DNA from 2 places in the Nocardia sp. PLKS1-43 genome. Region 1 is predicted to be linked to the other one. Evidence: riboswitches for the same ligand, from Rfam matches in the RefSeq annotation. Region 1 holds a riboswitch; the other holds the start of a gene.
What was found. Region 1 has a riboswitch for cyclic di-AMP ahead of AC5WS7_RS14795 (C40 family peptidase). Riboswitches for the same ligand answer to the same signal wherever they lie in the genome.

Region 1 (10,980 bases):
GGGTGCTGTGCACCGGGCGGCGGACGTATCTTCGCCGCCGTGCCGTACGCGCTCGCGCGCATCGAGGAGGAAGCGGGTGCCGGAGCCGCCCGAAGTTACCTGCCGGCATCACCGCGCGACGGACGCCGGTCCACTTCGCAAGCGGAAAGCGGCGACCCAGCTCCTCGGGCGTTCCACCGCACCAGGATGTGCGGAACTGGGCCCGGCACTCGGCGAGCGACACGGCAGCGCCGCCGGTCCACGCACACGATCACGCCACCGGCGGCAGCCGATCACCCAACCCCGCGATAGCGGGAAAGGAAAACTCGTCCCGGGAGCACATGGGTAACTCACCGGGTACCGCCCGCTCGGCCGCCGGCCCGAAGCTCGGGTTCCCCGCGCTCAACAACGCCGAAGTCGCGGGGAGGCGCCAGCGCGGTGAGCGGCGGTGAGCGTTACCTATTTGGTGCGGGGGCGGGAGTGGAAGCCGAGACCTTCGTCCTGGGCGCCCATCCACGCGGCCTCGTCGGACTTGCTGTCCGGGACGTAGATGATGTCCTGTTCGCGGCGGCTGCTGACCTCCGGCGGCGGGGCCTGCTCGAAATCCTCGGTGTCGAGCAGGAGCCGTTCGAGGTCGTTCTCCAGGCGGCGGACCGAACGGGCGTCGCCGTAGTGGCCGCGCAGTGCGCCGATGCACTGCTGGAGCTGCCCGACCGCGAAGTGGAGCTCCGCAATATCGCTGCGTGTCATCGAAACCTCCTCGAGCGGGATGAGGGCGACTCGGCGCTGTGCCGCCCCATGCGGCCGAAGATGATCTTACTGTGATCGACCGCACATCGTGATCTACAACACAGTACGCGAACTTTTCGATTCTGGCTCTAACACCTCGCGGACCAGGCGTTTCGGCTGTTGTGCCAAGCTCATCCGGCGATCGCGCAGATCGGACTCGGCGTCGCGCAGGTGACTCGGGCCCGCTCGACAAGGGCCAGAACCGCGATCGCGACCTCTTCGGCGCGTTCGAGGATGACGCTGTGCCCGGCCCCGTCCAGGCGCACCAGTTCGGCCGCGGACAGCTGGGAGGCCAGCACCACCGAATGCGCGAACGGGATAACGATGTCCGCCGAACCGGCCAGAACCAGTGCGGGCAGATCGGCCAGCAGCGCCAGGGTCGCGGTCTCGTCGAACCGGATCAGCGAGTCCAGGAAACTGGCCATGGTCAGCAACGGCGTGTCGTTGAGCATCGCGGTGGCGACCGCGACCATGCGCGGGCTCACCGCGCGGGTGCCGAAACTCGCCTCGCGCATGACGGGTTCGAAGACCCGGCGACCGAACTGCTTGGACGCCTGCATGACTCGTGGCGCTCGCCGGACCGCGACCTGGAACGTGGTCACCGTGCGCCGGTGCAGCACCCGAGCCAGCCCGACGCTGGTGATGCCGCCGGCCGCGGAGGCCAGCAGCGCGATGCCCGCCACCCGGGTTCCGATCGCCGCGGGATGCAGCCGGGCGTAGGCGAGCGTGACCATCGCGCCCATCGAATGCCCGACCAGCACAACGGGTCCCGTCGGCGCGACCGCGCGCAGCACCGCGTCCAGGTCGTGGCCGAGCTGGTCGATGGTGTAGGTGGACGGATCGGCCGCACCCGAATCACCGTGCCCGCGATGGTCGTAGAACACCATGCGGGTGCCCGGGTCCCAGTGCGGCAGCAGCTGCTCGCGCAGGAAGGACCAGGAGTCCGCGCGCAGACAGTGCCCGTGGACGAAGACGACGGTGAGGGTCGCGTCGTCCGCGCCGAAGACGCGCACGGCGAGCGGGGTGCCGTCGTCGGCGCTGACGGTGGCATGCCGGCCCTCGCCGGTCGCGGCGGGGAGTGCGGTCGTGGACATGACGTCCTCCTGGTGCGAGTCCGTTCTTGCCCGGTTGTCGAGTTGAATTGCCAGGGCGTTAACCAGGCCAAACGGGCGTTATCCACGCGTTGTGGAATTGCGGCCGGTCGTCGACCGCCGGTCGGCGCGGGACCGGCCGGTCCTGGCGCGCGGTGGCTCCGTTGCGAGTCCCGCAGCAGGTCTGTCCGGATTTCTAGACCTATCTTGCGCTTCGCGTAGATCTACTTAGAGAAAGCTGCGGACGCATGGCCGCGGGCTGGAACGCCCAACGAGACAGTCGCGGCCTCACGATGCCGGGAGACATCGACAGCTCGGGTCCGCTTCGGTGGGCCACGGGTCTTCGGAATCGATGTGGGAATCGACGATAGGAATCTATGGATATCTAGGAAACCAGCTAGCTATGGGTAGATTCCCGAATCGCTCGGTGTTGACCGGTCACGCTCACCCTCGAAGGACCGGATGCCTTCCCGGCGTTCGCACATCAGGCGACGCTGCGCAGGTACCGGCCGAAGTGCGGCACGGTGAACCCGATGGTTCCCCGCTCGGCCGAGTAGATCAGCCCCTTCTTGATCAGGCCGTCCCGAGCCGGTGACAGCGAAGCGGGGCGGCGGCCCAGCTCCTTGGCGATGGCGGCGGTGGCCACCGGGCCGTCGTCACCGGACAGTTCGGCCATGGCCCGCATGTACTCCCGCTCGGCCGGGGTGGCCCGCTCGTATCGGGACCCGAAGAAGCCGACCGCCAACTCCTCCTCCGCCGCGGGGGCGGCGAGTTCCACATCCTCGGCGGTGATGGGACTCTGCGCGGCCAGGTCCCAGGTCGTCTTGCCGTAGGCCTGCACGAAGTACGGATATCCATCGGCCTTGAGATACAGCGAATCCAGCGCCTCGGCAGTGAATTTCACCTCCTCGCGCTCGGCCGGGGCGATCAGCGCCAGATCGGCCGACTCCCGATCGAGCCGGTCGATGCGGTGATAACTGAACAGCCGCTCGGAGTAGCTCTTGGAGGCCGACAGCACCGCGGGCAGATGCGGCAGGCCGGCGCCGACCACGATCAAAGGCGCTGCCTCCTGGCTCAATTCGTGACACGCGCCGCAGATCGCGGAGATATCGGCCGCGCCCAGATCCTGCATCTCATCGATGAATATCGCGATGCCGACGCCGATGTCGCGGGCGACCTGCGCGGCCTCCATCAGCAATTCGACCAGATCGATCTCGATATCGCCGGAGTCGGCGCGGCCGGTCACCGCCGGCACGTCGATACCCGGTTGCCAGCGATCGCGCATCCCCTTGTCGACGGTGGCGCGCAGCGCGAAAGCCTTGAGTATGCCGAGGAAGTCGTCGACCATCTCCAGATTGCGGTGTGCCACGGCGATCTGCCGCACCGCCATGTGCAAAGCCGAGGCCAGCGGCCGCCGCAGCTCCTGATCCGGCCTGGCCTCCAATTTGCCGGTGCCCCAATCGCGTGCGCGCGCGGCCGACCGAAGCTGGTTGAGCAGCACCGTCTTTCCGACGCCGCGCAATCCCGTGAGCATGACGCTGCGCTCGGGCCGCCCGCGCGAAATGCGTTCGAGCACCACGTCGAACGCGTCGAGCTGTTTCGCCCGCCCGGCGAGTTCGGGCGGGCGCTGTCCGGCGCCGGGAGCATACGGATTGCGCACGGGGTCCATGCCGTTCCACCGTAGTGTGTCGCGCGGAAAATCTTCGGACATCTACCGCGTTCCCTAGATGTGACTAGCGAGGGATGTGCGGCCCGGGAACGCGGTCTCTAGGCTGGTGGTTGTTGGCACAGATGATGTGACCCGTCGCGATGCCGGGTGGCCGAGGCGCAGGAGAGTCATGAGCGAGGAACCCGATGCCGGCGTACCGGATGTCGAGGTACCCGAGGGCGGCACCGCCGAAGTCGTCGGATCGTGGAATGTGCCGCGCGAAGCCGTTCTCGCGGCGCGCATTCGCGGGAACATCCTCCAGGCGATCGGCCAGGGCTTCGACGATCCGCAACTGGTGGCCGATCTCGCGGTCGGTCCGCTCGTGATGGCGCTCGGTCAGCTCGAGACCGGACTGGCCGATGCCCGGCGCCGCATCGCGGAACTCGAACGCGCGCTCGCCGAGCGTGACGGCAGCGGGGACTGAACCCGCGGCTGCCCGTTCGCGGGCTCCGATCGGTGGGCGAGAGGATTCGTCGTGGCCGGGGTGTCGACGCGCTGGATTTGCCCGTCGATAACGGACGGAATCGAGTTGATAACGTTCCAACCCGAGTCGATAACAGTTGTGTCCGAGCCGAGATCGGTCCGTTACCCGCCGCGTGACACGCCGAATCGCGGCTCTGTGCTGGGCCTTCGTCGAGGTCGGCAAAACACGCCGCGCTGTGGGGTGGACAACATCACGTGCTGGCCGTAATCTTCTCGTGACTTGACGAAGTGGGCCGCTTCGTAGGGGAAACGGCCAGTCGAGTCACCGCCAAATCGGCGTTCGGGCGCAAGCTCGTTCGCTGAACCGAGGACCCAGATGTAGTGGGGTGAATCCTCGCCCGGCTAAACAGGTCGGTCGGGGTAGGACCGATCTTCCCGGCCCGAACCCGTCAGCTAACTCGGTCGGCGGGTGGAGTGGAAGAAACAGGAGACTCAGCTCGGTGGGTAAACACAGTCTGCAACGGGAATCTCGGCTCCCGAATTCCGTGAAGGGCGCACTCGTCATGGGTGCGGTCGCCTCGGCTACCGGAGCCATGCCCGCGGTGTCGGCGATGGCTCAGACCATCAACGTTCCCGGTGTCGGTGATTTCGATGTGCCGGTCGATTCCTCGTTCACTCAGCAGGTCAAGGCCGTGAATCAGGCGCTCGCCGATCACGCCGATCTGATCAAGGACCACGCGGATCAGATCAAGTCCGCACAGAAGGCGCTGGCCCCGCAGAGCCCGCAGCAGCCCAATATTCCCGGTCTGACCGCGGCCCTGCCCGGTGTGAACGACCACCAGGGCCCGCAGAACATCGCGCTGAGCGCGGCCAAGAGCAAGATCGGCTCGGACTACGTCTGGGGTGCCTCGGGCCCGCAGAGCTTCGACTGCTCCGGCCTCGTGCAGTGGGCCTACAAGCAGGCCGGAGTCAACCTGCCGCGTACCAGCTTCGAGCAGTCGCACGTCGGCAAGCCGGTCGCCTACCAGGACCTGCAGCCCGGCGACCTGGTCATCCAGGAGGGCGGCGGCCACGTGGCGATGTACGCCGGCGACGGCAAGATCCTGCAGGCGCCGCAGTCGGGTGAGACCGTCAGCTACGCGCACCTCGATCCGCATTCGATCGTTACCGCGCGTCGCGTCGCCTGATCCTCGCGACCAGTACCGCTCTGGAAGCGAAACTGCCCTCGGCGCAACCGAGTACAGCCCGGGTCGACTCCTGGACCTGGGCTGTCCGGCTGTTCAAAACCAGGTCGGCCGCCGCGACCGCGTGTCGCGGCGGGCACGTCAAGGTGAACGGCGTCGCGGTCAAGCCTGCTCATCAGGTCAAACCCGGCGATGAGGTGCGTGCCCGGATCAACGGGCTCGACCGCATCGTCGTAGTCGAGAAGGTCATCACCAAACGTGTGGGCGCGGCGATCGCCGCACAGTGCCTGATCGATAAGAGTCCGCCGCCACCCGCTCCCGAGATCGTTGCGACGATGCCGCGCCGGGATCGTGGTGCCGGACGTCCCACCAAACGCGAACGGCGCGAGACGGATCGACTGCTCGGCCGAGGACCCACCGCCTCGTCCTGAGTGTGTTCGCGCTGTTCGACGTCTCGTGAAGCCCTTACTCTTCATGAGCATTCCCGTTCTCCGGTAGGTCGGATCCGCGCTCGGTGTACTCGCCGGAGTGGTCGTGCTGAACTCATCGACGTCCCGTCCCGGATATTCCCTCGCGATGCGAATGGTCACGGCCGACGCGAAAATCAGCGAGTGACCTTCATCACACGATCCGGCGAATCGGGTGGCGGCGCGCCGAATTCGGTCACGAGCGGTCACTACCGTGTGTCGGCCTTCCACCGGTCCGGCAGCTCTCGGCAGTGCGCACCCGGCGTTGCCCGGTGTTTGCCTGCCGGGCAGAAGCGTCGTGGATCCGCGCCGACCCGATCGGTCGAAGCGCATTCATCCGCCGCAGTGGACGGGGCAGGCCAACCCGTAACTCCAGTGCGAATCTTCGCTGTTCGGAGACCGCATGGGCGCGACGGCGCAGTCCGGACCGTTCCAGCCGGCGAAGCACGAAGAACAGCACGACCGCGCCCGCCGCCACGGCCGTCGCTCATGCGCCACGGCCTGTGGATGGGTGTGGATCAGGCCTACACCGTGGGCGAGGGGCCGACGCGTACCAACTCGTTCCGGCGGTAGCGGATTCGGCACTCGCCGCGGCGCACTTTGCCGCTGGATGTCTTGGGGATCTGGCCGCGTTCGACCAGCACCACCTCGGCCGGGGCGATATCGTGCGCGGAGGCGACGGCGGCGCGGATCCGGCGGGCCACCTCGGCGGCATCGGCGGGCGGCTCGTTCAACTCGGCGACCAGGATCAACGTCTCGTGGGCGCCGTCGTCCACACCGAATGCGGTGATGTGGCCGGTGCGCACCTCGGGTGCGGAATCGGCTGCGGTGCTTTCGATATCAGCCGGGTAGTGGTTGCGGCCCGCGATCACGATCAGGTCCTTGAGGCGGCCCGCGATGTAGAGCTGACCGTCGTGGTGGAAGCCGAGATCGCCGGTGCGGAGCCAGTTCTCCGTTTCGCCGGGGGCTCGCGCGCCGAAAGTCTCTGCCGTCTCGCCAGGTTTGCCGAAATATCCGGCGCAGACATTCGGGCCGCGAACCCAGATCTCACCGACCGTGCCCGCGGCCACCCGGGCTCCGGATCGATCGACCAAGCGGACCTGCTGGCCGGCGGGTGTGCCGCAGCCGACCAGCCGGATTCCCGCGCCGGGTTCGGCGCGGATCGCGTGCCCGTCGGCCAGGGCCGCGCGATCGAATTCGGCCGCCGCGGGTGGTTCGCCGGGTGCGCCGAAGGTGACCGGCAGGGTTGCCTCGGCCAGGCCGTATCCGGCGGTATGGGCGCTGTGCCGGAAACCGTGGGGTGCGAAGGCTTTCGTGAACGCCGTCAGAACCTCGGCCCGGATCGGCTCCGCGCCGTTGAGCACCAGCTCCAGCTCGGACAGGTCCAATTCCTCGCGCTCTTGCCGCGTGCTGGCCGAAACGACGTGAGCCAGGCCGAAATTCGGGCTGGCGGTGGCCCCGGCTCGATAGTCGCCGCAGGCTCGCAACCAGCGGATCGGTCGTTTGGCGAATTCGGCCGGAGGCAGGCTCACCGCGTGCACGCCGGTGTAAAGCGGCAGCGACATGGCGAAGACCAGGCCCATATCGTGGAAGAACGGCAGCCAGGTGACGATGGGTTTGCGGTTCGCGACGGGCAGTCCGCCGCGCAGTTGATCGAGTGCCGCGGCCAGATTGGCGTGCGATACCCGCACTCCGGCAGGGCTTTTCGTGGAGCCGGAGGTGTACTGCAGGTAGGCCGGATGTTCGGTGGCCGGTTGTGGCGGTACCGCGGTGGCTGCCGGCTCGACGGTAACCGGCGCGACGACGCCGGTCGCGAACCCGTCGGCCGCGGTGCGCATTTCGCTGCCCGGGTCGACCAGGCTCAGTGCCGGTCGCGCATCGTCCAGGACCGCCGCCAGCCGATCTGCGTTGCGATGACGCTCGACCGGGAACAACGGCACGGCCACTCGGGAACCATGGAGACAGGCCAGAAAAGCCACCACGTAGTTCAGGCCGTGATCGCACAAGATGGCGACCCGATCCCGCGGAGCCGTCATCGCGTCGACTTTCGCGCCGAGAACACTTGCAGCACTGTGTAACTCGCTGAACGTCAGGGTCTGCGACCGGCATTGCGGACCGGAATACGACAGCGCCGTGAACGCGGGCGCGTCCGGACGCTCGGCGGCCCATCGCGCGACCGCCGTGGCGAGCGCGTCGGCCGGTTCGTTCATCCGGTCTCCCCGCCGGCGCGGGACAGCCGTGCGGACAGCGCCGCCCCCAGCATCGCTACTGTGGGGTGCTCGAAGAGTTCGGCGGTCGCGATGCGAACCCCGAGCCGGGCCTCGAGCGTCCGGCGCAGTTCGATCGCCAGCAGGGAGGACAGCCCCAGCCCGGTGAATTCCGCTTCCGGACCGATACTTTCCGCCGTGATTCCCAGGGTGGCGGCGAGTGCGGCCCGAACCACCTGTGTTACCGGCACATTCGCAGCCGACGTGTCGAGCGCCGGGCGTTGGCCCGCTGCCGAACCGGCGGAGCCCGCCGCGGAAACCGGATCGGCCGCTGGGCTTGTCGGCCCGTAGGCATACCCGTATTCGCTCCCGGGCATATCGGAGTTCACCGGTATTCGAGCTGTGGGTGCATCGGCCGGGGAGCCCGGTTCGCCCGGGCCCCGGGCAGCCGTCGGCAGGGCGGTGCGCAGGCGGCGGGCTATGGGGGAATCGTCCGTGGTGGGCGTGTAGTCCATGGCGAGCACGTGCGGCCCGGCATAGCCGCGCAGGGCGTCCAGGATCGCGGTGCCGCGCGCCGTGCTGAACGGGATGACGCCCGCGCGGCGGAGATGTTCGGCGCCGCCCGCGACGGCGGCCAGGCCCGATTCCCAACTGCCCCAGCCGATGCTGAGAACCTTGCGGTCCGCGCGGGACTCCGCGAGGGCGTCCAGGGCGGCGTTCGCCGCGGCGTAGGCGGCTTGGCCGGGTGCGCCCAGAGCTCCGGTCGCAGAGGAGAACAGCAGGGCGAAATCGATCGGGTCGGCGGCGGTCAGATCGAGCAGATCGGCAGTCGCGGCGAGTTTGGGTTCGAACATCGACGCGAGTTGATTCGTTGTCACAGAACCGAATTCGGCATCGTGCAGGGTGCCCGCGGCATGCACCAGCCCGCGGATGGGCGCGCCGCATTCGCGGACGTCGTGCAGGGCGTTGGCCAGATCGCGCGGATCGGTGACATCGCAGCGCAGTACCACGATCCGGTCCTCGAGGCCCTCCAGCAGCGGCGGGAGCGGACGTGGTTGCCTGGTCAGCACCACCACATCACCGGCGCCGCGGTCCAGCAGCCATCGCGCCGCAGCCGCGCCGAGGGCGCCGAGACCGCCGGTCACGACATAGGCTCCCACCGGCCGGATTTCGACCGGACGCGCGAGGAGGGACACCGGTTCGAAGCGCCTGGCCTGCACGCCGCCCGGCCCGATTCGCACCTCGTCCAGGCCATGACCCGACAGCGTCAGGCCGGTCAGCGGACCCGGCTCGACCCGCTCGGTACCGGCCCACACCAGCCGTACCGGCCGGCCCGATTCCAGTTGCAGCGACCGCACCAATCCGGCGATGCCCTGCTGGGTTACGCTCCGGCGATCGCGCAACACCACGGTCAGTGACGCCATGGCGTCGCATTCCTGAATCCGTTGCAGCAGTTCGAGAGCCCGGCCGATCTCCCCCACCGCCGACCCGGGAGCCGATACCGCCGGCCACACCGCGACCACCGCCGTGGGTTCCTCGCGCCCGGTGAGCGTCGCGGATACGACCGGAACCGCCTCGATCGGGTCGCGGGCGACCCGCTCGGCGGGCACCCACCGATCCAGCGTCCGGGTCAAGCCCACCGCCAACCGGGACTCGCCGATCACCAACGCCCGCCGGGTCCGCGAATCTCGTTGCGCCCCAGGGCTCTCCGGCATCGCGAGCCTGACCCACGTCTCCCGCCGCAAAACCGTCCCGAGCCCGTGCGCCGCGAGTTCGGGCTCCCCGTCGCACGGACCACGGGCAAGATCACGCACACTGTGGACCTGCTCCCACCGGACCCCGGAGGGATCCACGTATTCGCCGGAGTGCTGCGCCGAACCGGCCGACATCGCGCCGCCGACACCCTGCCGGCCGACGAGATCGCTGTCACCGGAGAACTCACTTCGCGTGGTATCCGGCGCTGCCGCAGGGCCTTGGAAGGCCGCGCCGCGGAACGGTCGATAATCGTGCCGGTGCGGTACGACTCCCGGCGTATCGGCGAACGAGGGGTACGGGCCGATCCGCTGCCATGGTCCCGAACCAAGATCCAGCCGCTCGGCCGGACCGTCCGCGCCGGTGGGGTCGTTCGAATCGCGTCGGTGCTCCGCTGCGCCGGTCTGCGTCGTCGTCGCATCGGCTGTCACTCGGTGTCCGCCCGGAGCGGCGGAGCCGGAGCGCAGCCATTCGTAAGCTGTTGTGGCCGTGTAGGAATGGGCGATCTTACCGGCGGCGGGATTACCGGAGATAGCGGCTGACGGCGGCTGTTCGGGGAGACGGGCGTAGTGGATGCGGACGCCGAGGAGGGCGGCCGCGGGGGCGCCGTGCTGGTCGGTGGCCAGGACGTCGCAGCGCAGGCCATCGGTGTCGGTGTCGCGCAGGAAGGCGTGGGCCTGGGCGAGCAGGACGCCGGGTGACGTGGTGAGCCAGGCGGAATCGATGCGGGCGGGCAGGGGCAGGACGTGGGCGGGCAGGTGCGGCCCCGCGGCGGCGGCGATGAGCTGGAGGCAGCCGTCCAGCGCCGCGGTGTCCAACGGTATGTGGCCGAGAAGGCCGATGGCGCTGCCGGTTTCGGCGACGATGCCGCGCAGCGGACGAAACCGGGGCCCGTAATCGAGGCCGCGCGCCCGCAGCACGGCGTAGAACTCGCCGATATCGATGGGGCGCATACCGGGTTGGGCGATGCGATGCGCATCGATCGCGCGCATCCAGCCGACGATCTCCCCCGGCGTCGGCTCGGCGGTGATTCGGGCCGTAGCCAGCGTGACCGCGCCGGTCACCTCGAGCAGTTCGGCTCCGGCGTGCACGGCGACACCGGGCAGGTCGGCCAGAGCGGTGGGTTCGTCGACGGTGAAGTCCGCCAGCCGCGTGGTGTGTGCTTCGGCGGTCCGCAGCAGCCGGCGCAGCCAGTACATCGCGGGCACGATCGGCACACCCCGCACGACGTGATCATCCAAATCCTCGGTGACGGGCTCGGGTTCGGCGTGGGTCACCAGCGGGAAAGTGCGGTGGCGCCAGCGTCTTCGGAGGATCGGCCCGGTGAACGCGCCCTGCGCGGACCGGTCCGGCGTCCGGCCCTCGACGTACAACCGAGCG
Region 2 (10,980 bases), on a different contig from region 1:
GAGTACGGCGGTGAACCCGACGCCGAACCGGCCGACCGAGGCAGGGTCCTCGCCCTGCTTCGCCGAAACCCGCAGTGCGGTCAGCGCGTGTACACCCGAAAGTTCCAGCGGCACACCGGTGTTGGCCACGTGCAGCGTCCGGCCTTCGAACCAGACTGCCAGCCGCCCCGGAACGCCGGCCCGGGCCGCAGCATCGGCGGCGTTCTGCGCCAGCTCGGTCAGCAGCCGATCGCGGTATCCGGCGCGCACCAGATCGGCCTCGGTGGCCGCATCCTCACGCAGCCGCGTCGGCGATCCGCGCCACGCATCGAGCACCCCCGCCCGAAGGGCCGCCGAGCCGAATCGATCCCCCACGACCTCGCTCAGCTCGGATCCGCCGCTCCGGAAGCGCCTCCGGCATCATGCCGCACGCGCACCGCCGACACCGCCCAGGCGTCGTGATACTCGACGCCACCCGGCGCACCGGAATCGGCCGCCGCATGGTCGTCGCCCGAAACCCCCTCGGCCACACCGGAATCTGGCGTCGCGTCGGCGCTCGTCACGGCGTCGGCACCGCTCGCGGGCGAGCGATCCTCGACCGGTTCGTTCGCGGCATCCTCGGCCCCGGCATCGACCTCCGATACAGAATCAGCCGCTCGACTCGCACGGTCGGCATCGGCGTCGGTCGAAGTGCCTTCGGTCACCGGCGACGCTTGATCTTCACCACTACTGCCGGACGAGACGCTCTCCGCCGCAACAGGACCGCCCGGAGGCGAGGTTCCCGCCGAACCTTCGGCGGCAGACGAGCCCCCGCGCTCCTGCGCCACCGCCGATGCCGACTCGTCCGTGCCCGAGACGGCCGAACCAGCGGAAGCCCCGGACTCACCAGTCGCAGCCACCGAAGACTCGGCAGCGGACGCCGACTCTCCGAATGTCGGCCCGACCGCCGACTCAGCCGCGGACGCCGATTCCCCGGCGCGCGAAACGCTCACGTCGGCATCCACCGGCGACTCCGCGGTCACATCCGCCGCTTCAGCAGCCGACCCAGTATCAGCACTCGCCGCCTCATGGGCCTCCACAGCCGGTGCGGACACCCCCGCCACCGATGCCGACTCACCAGTATCTGCCGCACTCGGCGAAGTATCCACAGTCGCCGACGTCGAACCCGCCGTGGACGCGGAGCTCTCGAATGTCGGCCCGGTCGCCGTTTCGGCCGTGGCCGACGCCGCCTCTCCGGCGGTGGAAACACTCACGTCAGCGGCACTCGTCGACGACTCCGCACGCACATCCGCCGCTTCGGCAGCAGCTGTCGCCTCCTTGTGGCCTTCCGCAGCCGGTGCGGACGCGGCGGCCAGCGGTACCGACTCGACCGTGCCGGATGCGACGACATCGGCGGTCCCCGCGCGCGTTTCATCCGCCGCACCGCTCTGCGCCGACTCTGCCGCTGCCGCAACGGGACTCGTGGTGTCGGCGGCGTTCTCAGGTTGTCCGGACTGGACGGCCCGAGGCTCACCTACGGCCTCGGCAGCCGATGGGGCCGCATCCGCGATCGAGGAAGTCTCCGCGGACCGGACCGCCTGCCCGGATTCCCGCGCGAGCCCAGCGGACCCCTCGCCAGAATCCGATGCTCCGGAAACACCCTCCGGCGCAACCTCATTCGCAGGCTCCGCCGCGCTATCCGGCGCAGCAGCCGCATCCGACCGCGCGATGCCTTCTCCCGCAACGGCATCGGCAGAGCCAACAGCATCTTGCGACACGGTGGCATCGGCCGACGCAGCGTCGTTCCGCGCAGCAACATCCGACGTCGCGCTGCCTTCTCCCGCAACAGCGTCGGCAGAACCAACAGCACTTTCCGGCACGGTCGTGTCGGCTGACGTGGCGACACCGGGCTGCGCGACACCTTCTCCCGCAACGGCATCGGCCGCGCCGACAGCACCTTCCGGCACGGTCACACCGGCGGCCACAGCGTCGTTCCGCGCAGCAACATCCGACGTCGCGCTGCCTTCTCCCGCAGCAGCGTCGGCAGAACCAACAGCACTTTCCGGCACGGTCGTGTCGGCTGACGTGGCGACACCGGGCTGCGCGACACCTTCTCCCGCAACGGCATCGGCCGATGGGCTCGCGCCCTCCGCTACGGCGTCATCCGGCGACGCAGCGGAGCTTTCGGATGCAACCGCTGATATCGAATCGCCTTTTGGCGCAGTGACTTCCGCAGCAGCCGTTTGCGGCGCAGCGACATCCACCGCGGAGGTTGCCGTCTGCGGCGCGGCGACATCGGCGGAGGGGGCCGCGGTCTCCGGGGCATCAACTACCGGCGCGCTCGCGCTCTCCGAGACAACGGCACCCGCCGGCGCGGTGGCTTCCTGCTGCGCACTCTCGTTCGCCGATGTCCGGTCGCCCTCGCGGGTAACCGCGCCGGACTCGTCCGGTTCGACCGCATCATCCGGCGTCGTGGCCGCGGGCTTGCGCAGTTCCTCCGGCGCGACGAGTTCGACGGCGGCATCGTCGTAGGCCTCGTAGAGGGGGGAACCGCCGCCGGTGGGAAGTTCGGTGTCGGAGTGGGCTCCGCAGCCGTATTCGGCGTGCACGACGTGGCCGTCGGCGCCGAGAGCGTTGGCGCAGACACCGAACGAGGCGCGCAGGGCACCGGCCAGGGGGACGTAGAAACCGCAGAGACGACAGGTCGACGGGGCGGCGCGGGCCATCTCGGTGTCGGGGCCGTATTCGGTGAACCAGCGTTCGGCGGCCTCCGCACGCCCCTCGCGGCTCAGCACCTGCGGGCGGCCTTGGCCGACTTCCTCACAGACGTCGTCGACGACCGGGTCGCCGGTCACGAGGTAGCCGGGGGCCAGGCGCGGATCGTCCGGCAGCGGGGCCAGCAGATCGCCGGGCGCGAGATCGCCGGGCCGCACCCGCTGATCCCACGGCACGAAATCGGGGGCGACCAGGGCGTCGGGACCGGGCAGCAGGGCCGATTCGCTGACCGTGGCCCGGTCGGCCTCCGGCGGCGCGGCCACCACGACCGCCCACTGCCAGCCGCGATAGCCGGGCAGGGTCGTCGCGAAATGGTGGGTGGCCGCGTATTCGTCCTCGGCGGTCACGCCCAGATGCTCGCCCACTCCTTCGGGCTGCAACTCCAGTAGCGCACGGCGAGCCATGTCGACCGCCTCCGCCAGGATCGGTCGCACATCGGGCTCCGAAACAGAAACTGCGCTCACGCCCTACATTTTGCCGCATGGAACGCAAACCCCGTTCGTTGGCCGCGACAGGGCTGATCGTGCTGGCAGTGGCGCTGTGTGCCGCGACCGGATGTGATGTGCTCGACAACACCCCGCGCCTGGGGGTGAAGGTGCTGGCAACCCGCCCACACGACCACACCGCGTTCACCGAGGGCCTGGAGATCGACGGCGATGTCCTCTACGAGAGCACCGGGCTCGAGGGCAGATCCGGTCTGCGCGCGACGAATCTCGGCACCGGCGCGGAACTGGCCCGCATCGACCTGGACCCGGACTACTTCGGCGAGGGCGTCACCCGCGTGGGCACGACCCTGTGGCAGCTGACCTGGAAGAACGGCATCGCCTTCGACCGTGACCCGGCCACTCTCGCAGAACGCCGGCGAGTGCACTTCGACGGCGAGGGCTGGGGACTGTGCACACGCGGAAAAAGCCTGGTCATGAGCAACGGCACCAGCACACTCACCTTCCGCGACCCGGTCGGCTTCGCCCCGACCGGGTCGGTCCGGCTCACCGATCACACCGGCGCCCGCCTCAACGAACTCGACTGCGCCCCCGACGGCACCGTCTACGCCAACGACTGGCCGACCGACCACATCCTGCACATCGATCCCGCTTCCGGCCGGGTACTCGGCGATATCGACGCATCGGGCCTGCTCACGCCCACCCAGCGAGCCGGGGCCGACGTCCTCAACGGCATCGCCGACATCCCCGGCACCGACCACTTCCTGATCACGGGCAAGAACTGGCCCACCACCTTCGAAGTGCAATTCGTGCCCCACTGAAATCCGGGCCGGACAACCAGCTCGCCGAAACGGCCCAAGCGGGGGCGACATCCCGACGGCATCGCCCGGCACCGGCCGCTGCCCGATCACCGCCGAGAACCGGCCAACGCCTTCGAAGCGCGATCCGTCCCCTGCCGAAAGCAAATCCGCGACAGGGCGAACCGGCCGCCGAACCCGAGTCCAGGCCGATCGTCCCCAGCCCCGCATGCCGGGCTCGATGTCTCAACGACATCGCCCACCTCCGCGCCGATCACCGGCAAGAACTCGGCCCGCCACCTTCGAGGTGCAATTCGTGCCGGACCGAGGCCGGTGAAGCGGGGTGTGCACAGAATCACACTCGCGCCGCACTCGGCGGCAACCCGTACCCGCGTCCGCCGCGGTCTTCTCGGGATCGACCACTTGCCGCCCGGCCGCAACCGGCCGGCCACGTGCGACGTCCGATTCCCGCCGCACCCGGGCGTCGCACGGCATGGTCACACCCGGCCCCGGCCACGCATTCATCGCGCGTGCGGGAGAATCGACGTTGTGACTGCCTCCCGTGAACCCTCCGGCACAGATCCGGGGCGTCGGGACGGCGAGGAATCTCCGCTCACTCAGCGACATCCCGGTTACGACCGGTATCCCCCGCCGCACACCGCGTCCCGCGATCGGCTGCCGCCCCTGCCGCGGCGCGGCGGCGAGCCGGATGTGCCCGAATTCGTCACCCGCCGCCTGTCCGCGGGGCAAGCGCCGAGACCGGAGGACACGCCGCCGCGAGATACGCCGCCGACCCGGCCGCTGCGCGACAGCCCGCCGCAGGCCGATCCGCCCGCCGACGATGCCGGTTCCGGCGCCCGCAAGCCGCCGCGCAAGCTGACCGTCACCCGGGTCGTGGCGATGCGCAGCGTGGAACTCACCGGACGCGGCCTGCGCACCTTCCAGCGCGCGGCCGAGGCCGACGGTGCCGGCGAATCCGGGCTCACCGCACTGGTTTACGCGACGATGGCCAACTTCGCCCTGGACGCCGCCATCGCCGTATCCCTGGCCAACACGTTGTTCTTCGCCGCGCAGACCGCGGAATCCAAGAGCAAGGTGGCGTTGTATCTGCTGATCACGATCGCGCCGTTCGCGGTGATCGCCCCGCTGATCGGCCCCATGCTGGACCGCCTGCAACGCGGCCGCAGACTGGCGTTGTCGGGATCGTTCGCCGTGCGCGCGGTGGTCGCGATCGTGCTGATCTTCAACTTCAACGGGTGGGCGCTGTATCCGCTGGCCCTGGTGATGATGATCCTGAGCAAATCGTTCGCGGTGCTCAAGAGTGCGGTGACCCCGCGCGTCCTGCCGCCGGAAATCGACTTGGTACGCACCAACTCTCGGCTCACCGTCTTCGGACTGGTCGGTGGCACGCTGGGTGCAGGCGGTCTAGCCGGGGCGGTCGCCGCGGTCGCCGGATCGCCGGGCGCGCTGGTCTTCGCCGCCCTCATCGCGGCGGCCGGAACGTATCTGAGCCTGCGCATCCCGTCCTGGGTGGAGGTCACCGAAGGCGAGGTCCCCGCGACACTCGGCTACCACCGCGACAGCGAGATCCTGGACAAGGACGGCACGGCGCCGATCAAACCGAGCAAACGTCGTCAGCCGCTGGGCCGGTCGGTGGTGACCGGACTGTGGGGGAACAGCGCGATCCGGGTGCTCACCGGGTTCCTCACCTTCTACGTCGCCTTCGTGGCGAAATCGACCGAACACCGTCCGGTGCAGCAGGCCGCGATGCTCGGCGCGGTCGGCGCGGCCGCGGCGATCGGCAACTTCGCGGGCAATGCGACCGGCGCGCGGATGAAACTCGGACGTCCGGCTCTGATCGTGCTGGTGTGCACGGCCGCGTGCACGATCGTCGCCGTGGTCGCGGCGCTGACCGACAATCTGCTGGGCGCCGCGCTGGCGACCCTGGTCGGCGCGTGCGCCAGCGCCTTGGCGAAGGTCTCGCTGGACGCCTCGATCCAGGACGATCTGCCGCCCGAGTCGATCGCGTCGGGATTCGGCCGATCCGAAACGGTGCTGCAGTTGTCCTGGGTGGTCGGCGGCGCGGGCGGCGTCCTGCTGCCGACGACGTGGTGGGAGGGCTTCACCGTGGTCGCCGCGGTGCTGGCACTGGGATTGACGCAAACCTTCGTGAGCTACCGTGGGCATTCGCTGCTGCCCGGTCTGGGCGGCAACCGACCGCAACACGCCAAGCAGGAGGCCTCGATGGGCTCCGAGCCGGGCGCCGCTTCCCGACCAGCGACAGGAAATCCGTGACCAAGCCCAGCCCCCGCACGATCGTCGCGCTGGCCGCGGCGGGCGTGCTCGTTGTGATCGTCGCCGTCGCCGCCGCCGTCATCGTGGCCGTGCGGAACACGACCACACCGGATCCGGCGCTGACCGTGTACGCCCACGGAAAATCCGCCACCGTGGCCCCCTACCGGTACTGCACGGTGGCCGGGGTCGCCGATTCCGGACGGCTGAACATGAAGTGCCGGGAGAGCGATATCACCGTGCCACTGGATCCGGCCGGACATCCGGTGCAGATCTCACTGCCGAAGAAGATCGCCGACGCGCCGTGGATCATGGTGCGCGAGTACGTCCTTCCGGACAATCGGACCGCGGTCCGCGACGTCAAGACCTACCGCGACTTCGCACCCGGCACCCTCGCGCTGACCGTCCCGTCCCGCCCGAGCCCCGACCTTCGCCTGGCCGGCATCGAACTGCAGCTGGTGCTGCCCGCCCGCGACGAGACCGGCCGCGAATTCTTCACCCCGTACCAGGCCTGGTCGATCAAGACCGCCTGAGCGCGGGCCCGGGACAGACCGCGGCCCCGGCGCACCAGGCGTGCCGGGGCCGCGGGAGCCGATCGGCTCAGTGATCCAATTCGCGTGCGACGCCGCGCACCACCTCGGCGATGCGCTGGGCGGTCTTGCGGTCCGGATACTTGCCCTTGCGCAGATCCGGCTGCACCTTGGCCTCCAGCAGGGTGATCATGTCCTCGATCATCCCGTGCAGATCGTCGGGGCCCTTGCGGGGATGCTGCGGCGCGGAATCCTTGTGCCCCTGGCCTTGTCCGCCGCGCACGGACGGCGGCGGCTCGAGCAGTTTGAGGCTCAGCGCCTGCGGGCCACGGCGACCGGCCGCCATCCCGAATTCGACCCGTTGCCCGGGCTTCAACCCCTCGACACCCTTGGGCAATGCAGACGACCGAACATAGACGTCCTCCCCCTCATCCTGGGAAAGGAAGCCAAAGCCCTTTTCGACGTCGTACCACTTCACCTTGCCGGTCGGCACTGCGCTCACCCGTTCATCTTCGAATGCCCGGACCGCCCGGGCACAGTCATCGGCGCCGGAGGTGTGTCCGGCGCCCTTGCGTTCGCGAAAAGAACGCGCCCCACACAGGCATGCAGGACGCGATTTGCGTCGAGTCTACCCCGGTGACCATTCCCGAAGCACATCAGTTTTACGGTGCAGCAATGCCGGATTCCTCTTCCGACCGTTCCCCGCGGCGCGCCGCGGATCGGCTGCTGCCCGTCGCCGTCGGCCTTTTCGTGATCGGGCTGCTGGCGATCCTCGCCATATTCCTGACCCCGGTGGTGTCCGACGCGCATCCGGGACTGTGGCTCTATCTCGTCGCGATGGTGGCGACTCCGGGCGGACTTCTGCTGGCGACCGTGTTCGCACTGTGGTCCGGCCGCCGGGCGCGCTGAACCTCCGCGACTCCGGGACCGATCCCTTCGGCCGACAACAGGAATGCCCTGTTCGTAATCCCGCTACACGTGTGATGTTCATCACATCACGGCTAGGTCACGGGCGGGTCACGGACCGTACTTGCATACGTGACAACGCATCAACCTGCACCGAAGCCGCGCGGAACACGTTGGGCGCGTGCGCGACCCGCCCGCACACGCCGGTTACCAAATAGTGATTTTTCGCGGCGATCGTCGTACCGTCTATCCCAGTCGGGAGCAGTCCCGACGCCACCGGCCCGCCGCACCGAACCTCGCCCCGCGGGTACCGGACCCCAAGGAGACAGGGGCGAGGGCGGGGAACCCACGTTCCCTACAGGCAGGGAAGCGGAATCGGCCGGAAACGACCGATTCCTTGGGGTGAAGCCCCGGCGCACCACCCGGTGAGCCAGGGCCGGACGGCCTCTCAGTCCGAACCCGACAGCTCACCTCGCAGGCGCGTACGAGAGGGAGACACCCGATATGAGTGGACGCCATCGCAAGCCGACCAACACCGGCCGTACCGTTGCCAAGGTCGCCGTTACGAGCGCGATGATGGGCGGTGCAGGAGTGGCCCTCGCCGGTCACGCCGCCGCGGCTCCGGACTCCGACTGGGACAAGCTCGCGCAGTGTGAGTCCGGAGGCAACTGGGGTATCAACACCGGTAACGGATTCCACGGCGGACTGCAGTTCACGCCCAGCACCTGGGCTTCCTACGGCGGCACGCAGTACGCCTCGACCCCCGAGCACGCCAGCAAGGATCAGCAGATCGCGGTCGCCGAGAAGGTTCTCGCGACCCAGGGCTGGGGCGCCTGGCCTTCCTGCTCTTCGCACCTGGGCCTGCACAGCGCTCCGTCGCAGCGCACCGCGCCCGCCTCCAGCACCACCACCCAGCAGGCCGCTCCGCACATGCAGGCCGCGCCGCACACGCAGGCTCAGCCGGATATCGCGACCCATTCGCAGGCCCCCGTGCAGCAGCAGGCCGCGCCGGACGGCAGCCAGCAGGTCTTCCAGACCGTCGACAAGGGCATCACCCTGGCCCAGCAGCGCGGCATCCAGTTGCCGCAGCAGGCCATGGACGCCTACCGGGCCGCCAAGGCCAGCGGCGTCAAGCTCGATCCCAGCGTGATCAACTTCTTCGAGGCCAACAAGAGCTTCCTGCCCAACTGATCCGGTCTGCCTGAGGCACGTTTCAGCTTTTTATCGGGACACAAGAAAAGGCCCCGCATCCGAAAGGATGTGGGGCCTTTTCTGTTTCGCGGTCAGCGGTTGATCACCGTGCGCGGGTGCACGTAGGCAATCTCTTCCGCCGGCACCGGAAGCTCGGTGTCCTCACCGAACGGCGAAAGACCACCGGAACGGGTCGAGGAGAGCTCGGTGACCGCATGGTCACCATTGTCGAGCTGCGGCCAGCCGTTATCGACGTAGGGTTTCTTCGATTTGTTCACCACGGCATCATTCTGGCACGGCCGCCTCGATCGCCGCACGCTCCCATGGCCGCTCGGCGCACCGACCGGTCCCCCAGCGCCCACCCGCGTGTCGCCGTAGGCTGGAAAGGATGACCACGACCGACCGCACGCCCCGGACCGGGGACGACCGTCCCACGGGAGCCGCTCCCGCCGCCCGAGGCACGGCCGGTGTCGCCCAGCTGGCCGACTGGTTGTCCGCCCGCACCGACGACGAGCTGGTGACCCTGCTGGAACTGCGCCCGGATCTGGCCGTACCGCTGCCCGGATCAATGGCCGTCCTGGCCGCCCGCGCCGAACAGCGAGCGTCGGTGCTGCGAGTCTGCGACGACCTCGACACACTCGATTTCGCGATCATCGAGACCCTGGCCGTGCACGGTGCGGCCTTTCCGAGCCGCACAGCCGCACCGCTGCCGCGCAAGCAGTTGCAGAAACTGCTGAGCGATCGGGTACCCGCCAAGACGGTCGATCTGTCCGTCGCCCGGCTCACCGCCCGCGCTCTGGTCTGGGGCACGAAGGAGCTGCATCTGGTCGCGGCCGCGAAGGACGCGCTGCCCTGGCAGCTGGGCAGCACCACCGAACTTCCCGACGCACTCACCGAACCTGAGATCGTCGAGGCGCTGACCGAGATCGGTCCTCCCGAACGCGCTTTGCTGGACAAACTGGCCGCCACCGGTCCGCGCGGCCGCACCCGCGACGCCGCACCCGGCACCGCACCGGACCGCCCGATTCAACGGCTGCTCGCCCATCGCCTGCTGAACTGGGTCGACGCGGAGACCGTCGAACTGCCGCCGGCGGTCGGGCAGGTACTGCGCCGCGAACCGGTAACCGATCCGCATGCGCTCGTGCCGCCACGGCCCACACCGGTCAAGCACACCGCCACCGACGTCAACGCCGCGGCCGCGGGTGAGGTGGGCGAACTGCTGCGGCACTGCGGGGACATCCTCGAGGTGCTCGGCACCGCGCCCGCACCCGCGCTGCGCTCCGGCGGGCTCGGCGTTCGGGAGTTGCGCCGCATCGCCAAGCAGACCGGCGTCGAGGAGACCCGCGTCGGACTGCTCGCCGAGGTGCTCGCGGCAGCACGCCTGCTGGACAAGGGCATTCCTGAACCACCCCCGCCGGACGACTCGCTGGACGACAGCTGGGCACCCACGGCCACTGCCGACGGCTGGCGCGAACATTCGCCGGCTCGCCGCTGGGTGGTCCTCGCGCACGCCTGGCTGGAACTGGACCGCTTCCCCTGGATGATCGGTCTGCGCGACGCCAATGACAAACCGCTGGCGGCACTATCGATGGAATTGCGCAATATGCACGCGATCCGGGACCGCCGGGCGATTCTGCGGCTGCTGGCCGAATTCCCGCCGGGCGCCGCGGTTTCGGCCGCGGACCTGGCACGCGTGCTGGCCTGGCGACAGCCGCGTCTGCGCAGGCACTTTCACACCGACGCCGTGGAACGCACCCTCGCCGAGGCCGCGACGCTGGGACTGATCGGCCGTGGCGCGCTGGCCTCCGCCGGACGCGCGCTACTGCACGGCCCCGGCGCGTCCGGCGATGCCGCCGTCCCCGAGGAGGCGTTGCGCAACGCCGAGGCCGAAATGGATTCGGCGTTACCCGAGCCGGTCGACCACGTGCTGGTGCAGGCGGACCTGACGGTGATCGCCCCCGGACCGCTCATCCCGGATCTGCAGAGCCGGATCGCGCTGGTGGCCGATATCGAATCCGCCGGTGCGGCAACCGTTTACCGGATCGGCGAAACATCGGTGCGGCGCGCCCTGGACGCCGGGATGACCGC

Region 2: linked by a shared signal. The riboswitch ahead of AC5WS7_RS23015 (resuscitation-promoting factor Rpf1 domain-containing protein) and the one ahead of AC5WS7_RS14795 (C40 family peptidase) in region 1 are both predicted to bind cyclic di-AMP.

The regions. Positions count from the first base shown of each region.
Region 1 is NZ_JCAJZQ010000003.1:663,326-674,305, forward strand. It holds gene AC5WS7_RS14775 (Rv0250c family protein) at 439-729, opposite strand; gene AC5WS7_RS14780 (alpha/beta fold hydrolase) at 900-1,862, opposite strand; gene AC5WS7_RS14785 (DUF8462 domain-containing protein) at 2,344-3,528, opposite strand; gene AC5WS7_RS14790 (hypothetical protein) at 3,698-3,991, shown strand; cyclic di-AMP (ydaO/yuaA leader) riboswitch at 4,307-4,472, shown strand; gene AC5WS7_RS14795 (C40 family peptidase) at 4,491-5,177, shown strand; gene AC5WS7_RS14800 (RNA-binding S4 domain-containing protein) at 5,210-5,605, shown strand; gene AC5WS7_RS14805 (fatty acyl-AMP ligase) at 6,166-7,851, opposite strand; gene AC5WS7_RS14810 (type I polyketide synthase) at 7,848-10,980, opposite strand, start outside.
Region 2 is NZ_JCAJZQ010000006.1:244,831-255,810, forward strand. It holds gene AC5WS7_RS22980 (sacsin N-terminal ATP-binding-like domain-containing protein) at 1-354, opposite strand, end outside; gene AC5WS7_RS22985 (DUF3027 domain-containing protein) at 363-3,137, opposite strand; gene AC5WS7_RS22990 (glutaminyl-peptide cyclotransferase) at 3,215-3,997, shown strand; gene AC5WS7_RS22995 (MFS transporter) at 4,523-6,268, shown strand; gene AC5WS7_RS23000 (DUF2771 domain-containing protein) at 6,265-6,798, shown strand; gene AC5WS7_RS23005 (cold-shock protein) at 6,866-7,288, opposite strand; gene AC5WS7_RS23010 (hypothetical protein) at 7,471-7,704, shown strand; cyclic di-AMP (ydaO/yuaA leader) riboswitch at 8,000-8,197, shown strand; gene AC5WS7_RS23015 (resuscitation-promoting factor Rpf1 domain-containing protein) at 8,206-8,892, shown strand; gene AC5WS7_RS23020 (hypothetical protein) at 8,985-9,173, opposite strand; gene AC5WS7_RS23025 (helicase-associated domain-containing protein) at 9,281-10,980, shown strand, end outside.